2 regions of the Polycladomyces abyssicola genome follow, and region 2 is predicted to be linked to the other one. Evidence: a T-box and tRNA genes for the amino acid it is inferred to sense, from the RefSeq annotation. Region 2 holds a T-box; the other holds one or more tRNA genes.

Region 1 (4,948 bases), 1.0 Mb from region 2:
AACAAGCTGATGGCCAAGATGGCTGCAGGGTTGGAAAAGCCGGACGGATTAACCGTGCTGACGATGGAGGATCTTCCCCGTCGCATCTGGCCCTTGCCGGTGATCGAGCTGTTCGGTGTCGGACCGCGTATGGAGCGGCATTTTCACCGAATGGGGATCCGGACGATCGGTGATTTGGCCCATGCCGATCCGGAACTGCTGCAACACCGCTTCGGCGTGATCGGACGCGTGTTGCACCAATCAGCCAACGGTATCGATCACAGCCCTGTCGATCCCCATTCACTGGATGAAAATAAATCGATCGGACATCAGTTCACCTTGCCCCGGGATTATGAAACTGAGTCGGATATTCGCGTCGTCTTGCGGGAGCTGGCGGAGGAAGTTGCCAGTCGGGTGCGCCGGGCAGGTGCCACCGGACGAACGGTGTCACTCACCTTGAAGGGGATGGATTTCACTTCCATTCACCGCTCGTATACCCTGCCGGAACCCACCAATATCGGGCGGGTGATTTTTGAAGGAGCCTTGCATCTGCTCCACCGGCATTGGAACCATACTCCCATTCGGCTGGTTGGGATCAGCTTGGGAAACTTGGAACCGGCGCGCAACCTGCAGCTGGACCTGTTCGGGCGTACGGCCAAAGACCAACAGCTGGCCGATGCGATCGACCACATTCGGGAACGGTTCGGCACGACGAGTATTTTGTACGCCCGTTCACTCACGCCCGCCAGTGTTTTCTACGACCGCGCGGGCAAAATCGGTGGCCACCGCAAATAAAAAAAGCGCACCCTTCTCCATTGCGGGTGCAGTTCAGGATCGAAATTGACTTATGATTAGCCGTATCTCACTTTTCGGTTCTTCACTCACTCCATCCGAATACCTCAACCCGCGCCCAGCAACGTATAGGCACCCAATGCGAATCCCGTACCCAACACAGCTCCCATCACCACGTCCGTGGGGTAATGGAGCGCAAGATACATCCGGGAAAGACCGATCAGACAGGCCAACGGCAACCAAATCACTGCCGACCATGGCACATGGAGCACAAACACGGTGGCGATGGAAAATGCGGCCGTCGTGTGCCCGGAAGGAAAGGAATAGTCCGTCAAGGCATCAGGAAACGCATACAACTCACTCAATCGCAAATGAGGCCGGATGCGGGGAAGATAATGTTTGCAGACCCGTACGGCCAAATGACTGCCCGCCAGTGCAGCGAACCCCTCTACCGCCCATTGCTTTATCGGAGAGGAAGTAAACAACCACCAAACAACCAAAAACGTGATCGTGCAAAATGCACCGCCCAAATGGGTCAACCGGCACATCAACCAGTCCATCACCCGAGACTTCCACTGGCGGTTGACATAACATACCAACCAAACATCCATCCGCTGAATCCGATGGACCAGACGTTGCATCTATCGCCCAACCCCCGTCAAGCGTCTTCCTATTCAGCCTAAACGACACAGATGAAGAAATGATGAACAACATGTGAACATTTTATGGAGCCTAGATTCAGTGGTTGAACACGTGCTCCAAGATGTACCGGCGCTCAGCCGGCGTGAAATACTTCCAAAACCAGTCCCCGTAAATCAAGAGATCCAGATGCAGGTGAAGATCGTTGCCGTTGTGTTCCACTCCCGAATACGTGCCCGAATTGCCGACATAGCCGATCAGTTGACCTTTTTTCACGTGTTGTCCTACGTAGAGGCCATCCGCAATCCGGCTCAAATGCGCATAACGGGACATCACACCTTTGTCATGCTGAATCCAAACCGTCCGGCCCCGCATTTTATCCAAAATGTACTGAGGTGTCTGCCCATTATTTTTCTCACCGATCCGCAACAATCGATCCCGCTCGGTATCGGACATTTCTCGATAATCCTTGTCCGCCCTGACCACGATTCCGTCCGCCACTGCGTAGACAGGGGTCCGGGAATCGATCTTCACCCCGCACGCATAACCGTACCAGTCGATCCCTTCGTGTACGCCGTGACGATACTCTCGCGGCGCCCCCGGCAAATGCGATTCGCGCTCACTCACTTTGGCTCCCCGGATGGGTGTTTGCAGGAAGGACAAATATCGAACCATTTGGTCGGGCGAAAACGATGCGCTCGGATCTTTCATCGGAGCCGATTGAACCGGCACCGCATCCCTTACACTGATCCAAGCAGCGGTTCGTTGGAAGCGGATGGTTTTTCCCAAGCCCTCCTTCAGAGCGGACGAGGGAATCCACACCTCATTTCCCCACACTTCGGGCCGCTCCGTCATCGGCAGGTAGATTCCGTTGCGGTTCAACACAGGTGCTGATCGCAACATCTCCAAAACCGTATTGCCTTCACGGATGGTGATGATGCCTTCCTTGGCTTGATAAGAGACTTGAATATGTAGCCGTTTCAGGTCGTTCAAACGAAAATAGACCGTTCCATTCACTGACCGGAACGGCAGAGCGACTTCGGAGGAGGAGCGGTTGGCTTTGGAAGCGGGTAAACGAAATATCGAGGAATGTTCTTCCGCCTGTTGATGCCATTCCCGCAACCATGAACGCCACCCAACTTCGTCCCCCTGCTGTGTGAACACGATCAACAACACCGCCAACAATGAGGCTGCGATGAGGACGATTGGTCTTCCCATGACGGTCTCCCTCTACTGTATTCAAAAGATCCCCTGCATGGACAATCCCATTGTATCACAGGACTCGCCCCTACCATCAAGAACGGGGAATTTTTTCACATAATAGAAAAAACACCTCTATACGAGGTGTTTTTGGTGGGCAGTATAGGAATCGAACCTACGACCTCTTCCGTGTCAAGGAAGCGCTCTCCCTCTGAGCTAACTGCCCAAGTGAAAGTATTCATACTGGTGGGCCCAACAGGACTCGAACCTGTGACCAATCGGTTATGAGCCGACCGCTCTACCAACTGAGCTATAGGCCCATTGAAAGATGGCGGAGCTGACGGGACTCGAACCCGCGACCTCCGGCGTGACAGGCCGGCGTGAACTCCAACTTCACCACAGCTCCATACTTGGTTGCGGGGGCAGGACTTGAACCTGCGACCTTCGGGTTATGAGCCCGACGAGCTACCAACTGCTCCACCCCGCGTCATCTTTTCGTTTATGTCGTTTTCGCTGACGACAACTATAACTATACAACAGGTTCGAGAGGAATGCAAGAGGTTTTTTTATTTTTTTTTCCGAACCTCAGTTCTGTCCCACAAGTAACGTACACCGTAACGACCGCGCCTCGATTGAAACACTTCAACCTCGGCAGGGCTGTCATAGCCGTAGACCCACCAATCCTCCTGGATGCGGGCAGCCAAACAGCGTGCCTGAAAACGCGTATCATACAATTTGGCCCAATAAATCCAGCAAGACATCGGTGTTCCCTCCTGCGGAAGAGTTTCTTCAGGTATTGTGCCTAAACCAGGCTCCATTCATGCCAGGCGGGCTAAGGCACATTTTTTCCGCGAAGGATACGAAGACTCGTCTTGGCGCATAAGATATAGCACAAACGGTTCCCCCGTTTGTTTAGGCCATCTGATCTGCCATTGGACAGATGTTCCCTCCTCTAATCAACCCGGGTGCCAGGCGGCGCTTGGGTCTTTTTGATTCCGAACAAAAAAGCCCCGCGCTTTTTCACGCGGAGCAAGACTCTGATATCTACTTGGATGGTGACACAAACGCTTTTTCCTCTTCATCACGCAGCCGGTGCGCCAGGCGGCTGGATGCGGCGGCCGCCACACTGGCGACCAAATCGTCAATAAATGTGTGGACAGGACCAGATCCATCTTTTTTCGTATCCAGTTGTTTGATCAATCCGATTTTTTGTTTGTCGAGATGGCCAAAAGTGGTGACAGCGATACTTCCATATCCCAACACCGACCCAAGGGCCAGTGTTTCATCGCATCCAAACAATCCCTCATCTGTTCTCACCAAGGTTTGAAGGGGTTCTGACAACATCCCCTTTTCCGCCAAAATATCTAATTCAGTTCCAACAAGAATGGCATGCTGGATCTCCCGTTTTTCCAATACGGCCTGTACGCTTTCCACGCACAGATCGATCGTCAGGTTTTCATTGTAGGGAGCTTGCATCTGATATACTATTTCGGCAATCCCTTCGATGGTAACGCCGCGTTGCTGCAGCCGTTCCATCACTGCCTGTTTCACTTCACGACTGTGAACACGCTTCACGATCCGGTTCCCTCCTCTCCTTCTCCCTCACGGGAGCCTATGTTCATGATAACACACACCGTGATCAACGTGTACGCGCGAAACCTTTCTTTCGCACGTCCTTTATTATCAGCAGGAAAAGGGGGTATAATGGATATACATCGTGTTGCATGTTCACTTGCCTCTTTATTCGTGCGAAATTTCGGAAAGAAATTCGCCTTCATCTACTGCAGACGGTAGACAGCTCCTGCAAATTTGTCAAAAGGAGGGAGTTTGAATGAAATACGGCATTGCAATATTCCCGCAAAAACACGTCCAAGATTTTGCCAACTCCTACCGGAAGCGATATGACCCGCACTATACACTCATCCCACCGCACATCACGTTAAAAGAAGCGTTTGAAATGGATGAGGCCAATCTGGATAAGGCGGTCGACCATCTGGAAAAGGTGGCAAGAGAGTCTCAGCCTTTCGAAATTTGTTTTCATAAAGTGAGTTGCTTCCATCCGACAAACAACGTCATCTATTTAGCTGTGAAGAATGATCAACCGCTCCGCACACTGCATGAAAAAATCAACTCCGGTATACTGTATCACCCCCATCGCTATCCGTTCACCCCTCATTTGACCATCGGGCAAAATATGTCCACAGACGAATTGCATGATGTTTATGGAAGTCTGCGGATGCGCTCATTGAATCTTCATACGGAAGTGGACCGTTTTCACCTGTTGTATCAGCTTGAAAACGGTTCCTGGAGCGTCTATCAAAGCTTTCTATTTAAAGGG
Region 2 (4,948 bases):
GACATTGGTGATGACCGACACCAACGGATATACCACGTTGGTCGCGTCCCATCTGCCTCCAAGCCCCGTCTCCCAGACGATAAACCAAGGCAGGGCTTCTTTGGCAAAATAACAAATCGCTAGCAACGTCCAAAATTCAAACGGCGAAGGTTGTCCGACGCCGGATCGGATCATTTCCTCGACAACGGGCTTCAGCTCGTTGGCCCAGCGTACGAAGGATTCCTCCGGGATGTTTTCTCCGTCGAAACGAATGCGCTCGCTCCAATGCATCAGATATGGAGACGTAAACATCCCCACCGGATAACCGGCCTGTTCAAGTACCTTGGCGATCATCGCAGCCGTTGAGCCTTTGCCATTGGTCCCGGCGATATGAATCCATTTCATCCGCCGTTCCGGGTGTCCCAACCGGTCCAGCGCCCATTCCATCCGATCCAACCCCGGTTGAATCGCTTGCACGCACGTTTCATCCATCCAACGAAACACGTCTTCAGCGGTGACAAACCGTTGATCCATCCTGACCGTTCCCTTCCGTCGACAACTCTATAGTTGGGAGTGAAAGGGCAGGGGGAGTCCTACCCTTTCAACTCGTTCAACCGTGCCAATACCTTTTCGCGTTTCTCGCGATACTCTTCCCCTTTACGCCGCTCTTCTTCCACGACGTGCTTCGGTGCCTTGGTCACAAATCCCTGATTGGACAATTTTTTCTCCACACGGGCCACTTCGGCATCCAGCTTTTTCAGCTCTGCTTCCAGACGGGCGATCGTTTGGTCGATATCGATCAAGCCCGCCAGCGGCACGAATACTTCCGCACCGGTGACAACCGCGGTCATCGCTTTGTCCGGGCGGGTGACGTCTTCCCCGACCGTGACCTGTTCTGCTCCGCACAGCCGGCGAATGGCCGCTTCGTTTTGCCCGATCGCGGACAATACCTCGGCGTCGGCGCGAATCAGGAGTTCCACTTGCTGTTTGACCGGCACTTCCATCTCCGCCCGGATGTTGCGCACCGAACGGATGATCTCGATCAGCACCTTCATATCCCGCACCGCTTCTGGCGCTTCCCACTCCGCAGACGGTTTCGGCCACTCGGCCACCGTGATACTCCGGCCAGCCGTCGGCAGGTGCTGCCAGATCTCCTCCGTCACAAACGGCATAAACGGATGCAGCAGGCGCAACGATTGATCCAGCACATACGCCAGCACGGAGCGTGTTACCCGTTTGGCTTGTTCGTCTTCTCCGTACAGCGGGAGTTTGGCAAACTCGATATACCAGTCGCACAACTCGTCCCAGATAAAATTGTAAAGGACACGCCCCACTTCGCCAAACTCATAACGTTCCAACAGGCGGGTCGCTTCTTCAATGGTTTCATTCAGCCGGTGCAAAATCCAGCGATCCGCCGTGGAGAACGGGCCGGTCAGCTTCAATTCTTCTGCCGAAACGCCATCCAGATGCATCAGAGCAAACCGGGACGCGTTCCAGATCTTGTTGGCAAAGTTCCGCGCCGATTCCACGCGCTCCCAACGGAAGCGTTGGTCGTTGCCAGGCGTACATCCGGTGGCCAGCATAAACCGCATCGCATCGGCACCATACTTGTCGATCACTTCCATCGGATCGACGCCGTTCCCGAGTGACTTGGACATTTTGCGCCCTTCGGCATCCCGCACCAGACCAGTGATCAACACGTCGCGGAACGGTTTTTGTCCCGTAAATTCCAACGCGGTAAAGATCATGCGGGCCACCCAGAAGTAGATGATGTCATACCCGGTGACCAATACATCCGTCGGGAAATAGCGCTTCAAGTCTTCGGTCTCATCCGGCCACCCCAATGTGGAGAACGGCCACAGCCCTGAACTGAACCAGGTATCCAATACGTCCGGGTCCTGCTCCAGATTCCGGCTGCCGCATTTTGGACAGGTTTCCGGCTCTTCGCGCGCCACGGTCATTTCACCGCAGTCACCGCAATACCAAGCCGGGATGCGGTGACCCCACCACAATTGCCGCGAAATGCACCAGTCGCGCACATTTTCGATCCAGTGTAGATAAATCTTTTCAAACCGCTCCGGCACGAACCGGACCCCTTGACCCGATCGGGTTTGTTCGATGGCCCGTTCGGCGAGCGGTTTCATCCGCACAAACCATTGCGTGGACAGATACGGTTCCACCACCGCGCCGGAACGTTCGCTGTGCCCGACGGAATGCACGTGTTCTTCGATATGAACGAGTACGCCCTGCTCCTGCAAATCCTGAACGATGCGCTTCCGGCACTCGAACCGGTCCAACCCTTGATAGGGTCCCGCGTTTTCGTTCATCTTGCCTGTCTCGTCCATCACCAACACCTGCGGCAGGTTGTGACGCTGCCCGATCTCGAAATCGTTGGGATCGTGTGCCGGTGTGATTTTCACTGCACCGGAGCCGAACGACGGATCCACGTATTCATCGGCGATGATCGGGATTTCCCGGCCAATGATGGGCAGGATCACGGTTTTTCCGATCAGGTGCTGGTAACGTTCATCTTCCGGGTGAACCGCCACGGCCGTATCACCCAGCATCGTCTCCGGACGCGTCGTGGCCACTTGAATATATCCCGTACCGTCTTTGAGCGGGTACCGCATGTGATAAAGCGCACCCTTCACTTCTTTATGGATCACTTCGATATCCGAGAGCGCGGTGCGCGCGACCGGGTCCCAGTTGATGATGTATTTGCCGCGATAGATCAACCCTTTTTCATACAAACGCACAAAAACTTCCCGCACCGCACGGGACAACCCTTCATCCAAGGTGAAACGCTCACGCGAGTAGTCCAGCGACAGCCCCATCTTCCGCCATTGATCGCGGATGATCTGCGCATAATGATGCTTCCATTCCCACACTTTCTCCAGGAATTTCTCCCTGCCCAGATCGTGACGGCTGATGCCTTCTTCCCGGAGCATCGCTTCCACCCTGGCCTGGGTGGCGATCCCCGCGTGGTCCATGCCGGGCAACCACAGTGCGTCATAGCCCTGCATGCGTTTGAAGCGAATCAATACGTCCTGCAGCGTATTGTTGAGCGCGTGCCCGATGTGCAAATTCCCCGTTACGTTGGGCGGGGGAATCACGATGGTAAACGGCTGTTTGTCCGAATCGGCATCCGCGCGGAAAAAGCCGCCCTCCAACCAATAATCGTACCACTTTTCCTCCGCCGCCTTGGGATCATAGGTCGGCGGCAATGATGCTTTTGGTTGATCGGCCATGCTCTAACCCTCCTTACTTTCCAAAACAAAATAACTCCTTCCATCGCAAAGGACGGAAGGAGTTGTTTCCGCGGTACCACCTTTGTTCGCCCGTCTTTGAGAACGGACGCCCTCAGCTCCCGTATCGTGGGAAAACGGTTCGGCTTACTGCCGGTCGGGTTCAGCCGAACAGCTCCAGGGGGACGTTCACCGGCTCCGCCTTGGGAAACCTTCCAGCCTTAGGGTTTCCCTCTCTTGAAGGCGAACAACCGACTACTCTTCCCTGTCATCGCCGCTTGGTATCAGTTGTAAGTCGTCTTCTGCAGTATGACTCTCTCTCGTCATCTTATTCTACAATGCCCGGGACGGACACGTCAAATCCACATAAATCCCCGAACACGTAAGTGTCCGGGGATTTAGAATGAATCAATAAAAAAGACAAGTCCAAAAGCGACATTACCGAACCATGCCAAACGCCCGCTCGACACTTTCCATCATCAGACTAGGATTGGCGAGAAACGCCAACAACAACACCGTACACAACAACATCACACTGAGAAAGAGGATAAACAATACCCCGCGATAGGCACTTTTGACCATCGACTTGACCACACTCAATCCGAAAACCCCCTTTGGTTTCCCTGACGACGAATTTCTCTCTTATATTTTGTTCTTTTCCGCTCGTATTGTCCAGCCATGAATACAAAAACGGGCGAAAAAAGAAATGCCCACACACGGGGACAATTTCTGCATATAATTTGACTGAAGGAAACTTTTTTACCGCAAGGAAAATATATTGATCTATGCCAATATGAAAGCAGGGAACTCCATGTTTCGCGCGAGTCTATGGATACTGGCATTGGCGTTGCCCATCAAAGCATGCGAGATGTGTTTGCAAAAATGGCTGCGACGGAGTCATCGGCGATGAGAGGAAAACAGGAAAACGTACAATCCTGATGATTGTAGTTTGATAAAAAATGAAATACGGGTACGATTGTACCCGTAGAGACTGCTTACTGATCATACTGTATTATCTTTTTTGGGATCGAATGCGGACAGCCTCGGTCTTTCGCGTTTTGCTCCCATTCCCCTTATTACCCAGCCAAAGCGTACGGATCAGCGACTGCAACCATCTGAGATGGCCAATCTCCTCTTCCCAGCGACGAATCGCGATCGTCTCCTCAATCCGATCCGGCATCTCATAATAGCGGGTAAGCAATCGAAGTGGCCGCTCGGGATATGCCAAATAGAGGGCCAGCAGTTTTTTTTCCTTGCCGCTCAGCTTCCATCCCTCTTCATAACGGGCGAGGTAGAATTGCGGCTCTTTCTCGTGATCCAATTGCCGGGAAAACCGACGGAAAAACGCCCCCAGATCGCGAACTGGACTGTCGACTGCCGCATGGTCCCAGTCAATCCACACCCATCCGTCGTCTTTTTTCAACAGGTTGCTGGGATGGATCCGACTGTGACACAAAGTATATCGCGGTGCGATCCCCTTATCCGACTGTATGAATTTTTCCATCCCTTTCACCGCAAAACGAAGCGCCTGTTCCACATATTCCGCATCATTCGCAAAAGCATGATCAAATGGGGAACGAAACGTTCGGCTCTCCAGTACTTCACGGTATTCGGCCAATTTCCCCAACTTGTCCTCCCATACCTGCAAGCGTTCGGCATTGATGCTCTGCTTCCGATCCGATTGTTTCCCAACAACCGGGAACGCCGAGTGGTGAACGTGTGCC

The links. A T-box is a leader RNA that pairs with one kind of tRNA and senses whether it is charged. The one in region 2 lies ahead of KI215_RS05235 (valine--tRNA ligase), so its partner is inferred to be a tRNA-Val.
Region 1: it has a tRNA-Val gene. The T-box ahead of KI215_RS05235 (valine--tRNA ligase) is inferred to sense a tRNA for this amino acid. The anticodon was not compared.

What each region holds. Positions count from the first base shown of each region.
Region 1 covers NZ_AP024601.1:2,064,363-2,069,310, forward strand. The annotation lists gene dinB (DNA polymerase IV) at 1-774, shown strand, start outside; gene KI215_RS10345 (phosphatase PAP2 family protein) at 879-1,412, opposite strand; gene KI215_RS10350 (peptidoglycan DD-metalloendopeptidase family protein) at 1,510-2,628, opposite strand; tRNA gene KI215_RS10355 (tRNA-Val) at 2,762-2,836, opposite strand; tRNA gene KI215_RS10360 (tRNA-Ile) at 2,855-2,930, opposite strand; tRNA gene KI215_RS10365 (tRNA-Asp) at 2,940-3,016, opposite strand; tRNA gene KI215_RS10370 (tRNA-Met) at 3,022-3,097, opposite strand; gene KI215_RS10375 (hypothetical protein) at 3,177-3,371, opposite strand; gene KI215_RS10380 (phosphatidylglycerophosphatase A family protein) at 3,655-4,185, opposite strand; gene KI215_RS10385 (YjcG family protein) at 4,442-4,948, shown strand, end outside.
Region 2 covers NZ_AP024601.1:1,039,988-1,044,935, reverse strand. The annotation lists gene KI215_RS05240 (bifunctional folylpolyglutamate synthase/dihydrofolate synthase) at 1-513, opposite strand, end outside; gene KI215_RS05235 (valine--tRNA ligase) at 573-3,227, opposite strand; T-box leader at 3,273-3,505, opposite strand; gene KI215_RS05230 (hypothetical protein) at 3,663-3,824, opposite strand; gene KI215_RS05225 (phosphotransferase) at 4,237-4,948, opposite strand, start outside.